DNA from 2 places in the Pseudomonas sp. P129 genome. Region 2 is predicted to be linked to the other one. Evidence: predicted binding sites of a transcription regulator. Region 2 holds the regulator's gene; the other holds the start of a gene.
What was found. Region 2 encodes FliA, which starts transcription of late flagellar genes. Its sites were predicted from a motif close to CTAAAGTTTNNNNNNNNNNNGCCGNTAA; they were not measured.
Positions count from the first base shown of each region.

Region 1 (3,411 bases), on a different contig from region 2:
GACCACGAATACCTTGTCCCGCTGTCCGGCAATGGCTTGCCCGACGATTTCCTCGGCAGCGCCATCGGCGTACATCTCGGCGGTGTCGATCAGGGTCAGGCCCTGTTCGATACCGAGGCACAGGCCGGCGATTTCTGCCGAGCGCTGATGCCCTTTTTCACCCATGTGCCAGGTGCCCTGACCCAGCACTGGTACGGTTCTGCCTGCCAGTTCCAGTGTGCGCATGTGACCCCCTGCAATTAAATAAGCAGCTAATGAGCGGTTGAATAAGCAGGTCTCAGGCAACAAGAGGCGCACGAGGTTCCGTGACACCCCAATGACAATGCAGATTTAAACCCGGAACTGCTTCAGCAAGGTGTTCAACTCTTCGCTCAACCCGCGCAGGTGCAGACTGGCCGAAGTCGATTGTTCGGCGGCCAGTGCGGTGCTCTGGGACAGTTGCGCGGCCTGGGTGACGTTCTGGTTGATGTCATCCACCACGTGCGTCTGCTGCAGGGTGGCGCTGGCGATCGATGCATTCAGGCTGTTGAGGTTGCGCAGCGCCTGACTGATGGAGGTCAGGCTCTGGCCGGCCTGATTGGCCTGCTCGATGGTCAACTGCGAAGAGCGGCTGCTGTCACCGATCACCTTGACCGCTGCATCGGAATGCTTTTGCAGGCGTTCGATCATTGACTGGATTTCTGCGGTCGATTTCTGCGTGCGCTGGGCCAGCAGACGCACTTCGTCGGCCACTACGGCAAAGCCGCGGCCCTGTTCGCCGGCACGCGCTGCCTCGATGGCGGCGTTCAGCGCCAGCAGGTTGGTCTGCTCGGCAATCGAACTGATCACTTCCAGTACGCTGCCGATCTGCGTGCTCTCGCTGGCCAGGCTCTGCATCACTTGCACGGCCTGACCGATGGTGCTGGAGAGGTGTTCGATCTGGCGCAGGCTGTTATCGATATTGATTTGACCCTGCTGTGCCTGTGACTCGGCATCGCGCATTTCGCTGGCGGCATGTTCAGCGTTCTTGGCCACGTCCTGCACGCCGTAGGTCACTTCGTTGATCGCAGTGGCAACCAGGTCCATCTGTTGCGATTGTTGCTCGCTGCGGCTCTGCGCCTGTTCAGCGTCGCTGCCCAGATCGGTCGAGGCCTGGCCCAGCGCCACGGCCGAGTGCTGCAACTGTCCGACGACATTGCGCAGCTTGGCGACAAAGGCATTGAAGTGCGTACCCAGCTCGGTTATTTCATCCTTGCCGTGGGTTTCCAGCGTGCGGGTCAGATCGCTCTCGCCACTGGCAATGCTGGCCATCGCACCGACCGCCGCTCTGAGAGGGCGCACAATGCTGCGTACGATCGTGACCAGCAGCAACACCATGATCAGCACGATGCCGGCGATGAACATCCCGGCGTTCCACAGTTGGGTCTTGAACTCCGCCGCTACGTCATCCACGTAAACGCCGGACCCCAGAATCCAGCCCCATGGTTGAAACAGCTGCACGTAGGAGGTCTTTTTCACCGGCTCGCTGGCACCGGGCTTGGGCCAGCGATAATTGACCATCCCGGCACCCTGGGCTTTGACCAGCGTGACCATTTCATTGAACACCGCAAAGCCGTCCGGGTCCTTGATGGTCGATAGATCCTGGCCTTCGAGCTTGGCGTTGGTGGGGTGCATGATCATCACCGGGCGCAGGTCGTTGATCCAGAAGTAGTCGCTCTGGCTGTAACGCAGGCTCTTTATCTCTTTCAAGGCTTGCTGTTGCGCAGCCTCGCGGGTCATGCCGCCGGCGGCTTCAAGCCCTTGATAGAAGGAGAGGATGCCGCTGGCCGTCTGCACCACATGCATGGTTTTCTCGGCCTTGGCCTGATACAGGTCATTATGCAGTTGCCTGAGCAGCGTCGCCGAAAGGACGAAGAGCATCAGTACTGAAACGACAAGAATCAGCCACAGACGGCGGCTGATGGACAAACTGCGCATACTCATGATCGGCATCCCATGCATTATTTTTTTTCTTCTGATGACACTGACCCGCGCTGCGCGCGATTCAGGGCCTTTTAAGCATCTCGGCGCGTCATGATCAAACATGAGCGGTCGGTCACACTTTTTAGCGGCGTACACGGGTATGGCGAAAGGCTTACAGCAACAGACGCGATTGGCTCTATCGACTGACCCTCAGTGAATGTAGGATCCAATTCAACAGCTGCAGCGAAGGAACGCCGCAGTGATCAGGGAGGATCGACCATTGCCAGGAGGCTACTGACAGGATGTCGGAATGGTCATGTTGCAAAACCACCCGCTTCGGCGGGTTTTTTGCGTCTGCAGGAAGGCAGGGTGGGTTCAGCGGTCCGGCTCGCAGCCTTTGAGCACCAGCCTGAGGATGGTCCGGGTGGCCGCCTCGTAATCGGCATCCTGCAGTTTTGCCTTGCCGGTGACCGTTGCGATCTGCCAGTCGAAATCGGCGTAGGTCTGGGTCGCGGCCCAGATGGTGAACATCAGGTGATGAGGATCGAGCGGGGCGATCTGTCCGCTGTCGATCCAGGCCTGGATGCATTCGATGTTGTGCCGTGCCTGGCCATTGAGCTGTTCGATCTGCTGCGCTGTCAGGTGCGGGGCGCCATGCATGATCTCGCTGGCGAACACTTTCGAGGCGAAGGGCAGATCACGGGAAATCTGGATTTTCGAACGGATATAGCGGCTGAGGACTTCGGCAGGCACGCCTTCGGGGTTGAAGGGCGTCGACGCACGCAGAATGGGCTCGATGATGCTTTCCAGCACCTCGCGATAGAGGTTTTCCTTGGATTTGAAGTAGTAATAGACGTTGGGCTTGGGGACACCGGCTTTGGCCGCGATATCGCTGGTCTTGCTGGCGGCGAAGCCCTTGTCGGCGAATTCCTCGCTGGCAGCGCGCAGGATGAGTTCTTTGTTGCGCTCGCGGATACTGCTCATGACCCGGTTGTTCCCTTGCCTGCATGGCGGTCGCGCATGTTAGCACCGGGTTTGCGCAGCGCTCAATGTTGACGGCCCGGGGCAGGGTTGCACCGGGCCGTTTACTCAGGCACCCATCAGTTCCTGGACTCTGGCTGCCAACGCTTCAATCGCAAACGGCTTGGTCAGTACGCGCATTCCTGGACCGAGCTGTTCGTCACCGATGGCAGCGTTTTCCGCGTAGCCGGTGATGAACAGGGTCTTCAGATGCGGGCGGACCTCGCGTCCGGCATCGGCCATTTGTCGTCCGTTCATGCCGCCCGGCAAGCCCACGTCAGTGATAAGCAGGTCGATATGCACATCCGAACGCAGCAGCTTTAGGCCAGCCAGGCTGTCGGCGGCTTCGATCAGCGTATAGCCCAGGTCGCCGAGGGCGTCGGTGAGCAGCATGCGCACCGTGGGTTCGTCGTCCACGATCAGGATGGTTTCCCCGGACTGGGTGAACTC
Region 1 covers NZ_JAGPYS010000013.1:139,077-142,487, reverse strand. The annotation lists gene KBY02_RS23040 (aldo/keto reductase) at 1-225, opposite strand, end outside; gene KBY02_RS23035 (methyl-accepting chemotaxis protein) at 331-1,962, opposite strand; gene KBY02_RS23030 (TetR/AcrR family transcriptional regulator) at 2,317-2,925, opposite strand; gene KBY02_RS23025 (PAS domain-containing protein) at 3,031-3,411, opposite strand, start outside.
Region 1: the regulator FliA is predicted to act here: its motif matches at 2,040-2,067, upstream of KBY02_RS23035 (methyl-accepting chemotaxis protein).

Region 2 (3,411 bases):
TAAGGTCCTGGTAATCCTGGGCGAGCAGAATGTCATTCAGATGTGCGGAAACCTGATGGGTTTCCTTCTCGGTACGCGTCAGAAAACCATCGACCCGCTTGGCCAGCTCGCGGAACTCTTCGGCACCGATTTCGCGGCGCATGAAACGTCCCCAGTCGTCGCTCAACGCCTTGGCGTCGGAACTCAGGCCGTTCATGACCGGCGTACTCTCCTCCACCAGGTCCATGGTGCGGTTGGCCGCATTCTCGGTCAGCCTCACCACATACGACAGGCGTTCGGTAGCATCCGTGATCTGCGACACTTCCTCGGCTTGAGGCATGTGCGGATCAATGTGAAAGTTTACGATTGCACTGTGCAGCTCACGAGTCAGCTTGCCCACTTCCTGATAAAGGCCGCGGTCGCGTGTCTGATTGAGTTCGTGGATCAGTTGCACAGCGTCACCAAAACGACCCTTTTCAAGGCTGGTGACAAGTTCCTGCGCGTGTCTTTTTAAGGTCGACTCAAAGTCGGCCATCGAATCATTGTTATCCATAGCGCCCTCGCGGCTTGCATCAGCTATTGACGCGTTCAAAGATCTTGTCGATCTTGTCTTTCAGGGCTTGGGCAGTGAATGGCTTGACTACATAACCGTTCACCCCAGCCTGGGCAGCTTCAATGATCTGCTCACGCTTGGCTTCGGCAGTGACCATCAGCACGGGAAGGCTCTTGAGGCGTTCGTCCTTGCGGACTTCGCGCAGCAGATCGATACCGGACATGCCAGGCATGTTCCAGTCCGTCACCAGAAAGTCAAAGGCACCGCTCTGCAGCATCGGCAATGCGGTCAGACCATCATCCGCTTCCGATGTGTTGGTAAACCCCAGATCACGCAAAAGGTTCTTGATGATCCGCCGCATCGTTGAGAAGTCATCAACGATGAGGATTTTCATGTTCTTGTCCAATTCGACCTCCAAGCAGTCTTTAACGCGTTCAGCACCTGAACACGCTGTTCACTCAATACTGGCACAGCACACCCCCGGCTGTACGAAACGACGACGGGCTTGGCACAACAACAGGCAAAGACCTGAGAAACAAGCCCATCAAGGCAATGCCTGACAGGCTTCTGACGGGTCCATCCTGTTACCACGTAACGCTCTGCACAGCCGGCTTGCAGTCAACGCGCGGCCATAGACCGCACATTGCCTGTCAACGCGCTCGCCACTCCCCCAAACGCCCTCGCAAACGAGCTGCGCACTGGCTGTGTAACTGACTGACCCGAGATTCGCTGACCCCCAGAACCTCTCCGATTTCCTTGAGGTTCAGCTCTTCGTCGTAGTACAGCGCCAACACCAGACGCTCACGCTCTGGCAGATTGGCAATTGCATCGGCCAACGCAGCCTGGAAGCGCTCGTCTTCCAGGTCGCGCGACGGCTCAAGCGAACCGCTTGCGCCATCCTCGTGCAGCCCTTCATGATCGCCGTCCTGCAGCAGGTCGTCGAAACTGAAGAGGCGGCTGCCCAAGGTATCGTTCAAAATCCCGTAGTAATCATCGAGACTTAACTGGAGTTCGGCCGCAACCTCGTGATCTTTAGCGTCACGGCCGGTTTTAGCTTCAATTGCCCGAATTGCGTCACTCACCATGCGCGTATTGCGGTGTACCGAGCGTGGCGCCCAGTCCCCCTTGCGCACTTCATCGAGCATCGCACCACGGATGCGGATGCCGGCATAGGTCTCGAAACTCGCACCCTTGGTGGAATCATACTTGGTGGAGACTTCAAGCAGGCCGATCATGCCGGCCTGGATCAGATCCTCGACCTGCACGCTGGCCGGCAAGCGCGCCAGCAGATGATAAGCGATACGCTTGACCAAGGGCGCATAGCGCTCGATCAACTCGTATTGTGAATTACGGGAAGTCTTGCTGTACATCTGGTAGCCGCTCGCAGTCATTGCACAGGCCCTGCACTGGTCTGGTGAACGAGTCGCTCAACGAAGAACTCGAGATGACCCCGCGGGTTGGCTGGCAACGGCCAGGTATCAACCTTCTGGGCAATGGCCTTGAAGGCCAGTGCACATTTGGAACGCGGGAATGCTTCGTAAACGGCGCGCTGTTTCTGTACAGCCTTGCGTACGCATTCGTCGTACGGCACGGCGCCTACATACTGCAGCGCAACATCGAGAAAACGATCCGTCACTTTGGTCAGTTTGGCGAACAGGTTGCGCCCTTCCTGCGGGCTCTGTGCCATGTTGGCCAGCACCCGGAAGCGGTTCATGCCGTAATCGCGGTTGAGCAGTTTGATCAGGGCGTAGGCATCGGTGATCGACGTGGGCTCGTCGCACACCACCAGCAGCACTTCCTGAGCGGCGCGCACGAAGCTGACCACCGACTCGCCGATACCGGCGGCTGTGTCGATCACCAGCACATCGAGGTTGTCGCCAATCTCGCTGAACGCCTGGATCAGGCCGGCATGCTGAGCGGGCGACAGATGCACCATGCTCTGGGTGCCGGACGCAGCGGGTACGATCCGAACCCCGCCCGGCCCCTGCAACAGCACGTCGCGCAACTCACAACGCCCCTCGATGACATCGGCAAGCGTGCGCTTGGGCGTCAACCCAAGCAGCACGTCGACATTGGCCAGACCCAGATCGGCGTCCAGCAGCATGACGCGACGGCCGAGCTCGGCGAGGGCCAGTGAAAGGTTCACTGACACGTTAGTCTTACCGACGCCACCTTTGCCACCGGTCACCGCGATAACCTGTACGGGATGCATGCTGCCCATGTTATTTCTTTACCTTGTCTTGCGTAGACCGAAACCACATCGAGGGCTGCACGTGCGCAAATGAACACCGCATGGCAGACCGTTGACGCAGGGACATTCCAATAATATCCATCACTTAACCCACTCTCTTGCCAGGGGTGTGATAGAGGTCAGCAAACATATCAGCCATTGCTTCTTCACTAGGCTCATCCTGCATTTGCACACTCACCGCGCGGCTTACCAGTTGATGACGACGCGGGGTATGCAGGTCATCAGGAATGCGTGGTCCGTCCGTGAGGTAGGCCACAGGTAATTCGTGACTGATCGCCAGGCTCAGGACTTCACCGAGGCTGGCTGTTTCATCAAGCTTGGTCAGAATGCATCCGGCCAAGCCACAACGTTTGTAACTGTGATACGCGGCTGTCAGCACCTGCTTCTGGCTGGTGGTTGCCAGTACCAGATAGTTGCGCGACTTGATGCCACGACCCGCGAGGCTTTCCAGCTGCATGCGCAGCGCAGGGTCACTGGCCTGCAGGCCGGCGGTGTCAATCAGCACCACGCGCTTGCGCAGCAGCGGTTCCAGCGCCTGAACCAGAGACTGGCCAGGATCGATATGGGTGACCGGTACGTTGAGGATGCGCCCAAGGGTCTTGAGCTGCTCCTGCGCGCCGATGCGGAA
Region 2 covers NZ_JAGPYS010000017.1:58,728-62,138, forward strand. The annotation lists gene KBY02_RS24730 (protein phosphatase CheZ) at 1-532, opposite strand, end outside; gene KBY02_RS24735 (chemotaxis response regulator CheY) at 552-926, opposite strand; gene fliA (RNA polymerase sigma factor FliA) at 1,183-1,923, opposite strand; gene fleN (flagellar synthesis regulator FleN) at 1,920-2,753, opposite strand; gene flhF (flagellar biosynthesis protein FlhF) at 2,869-3,411, opposite strand, start outside.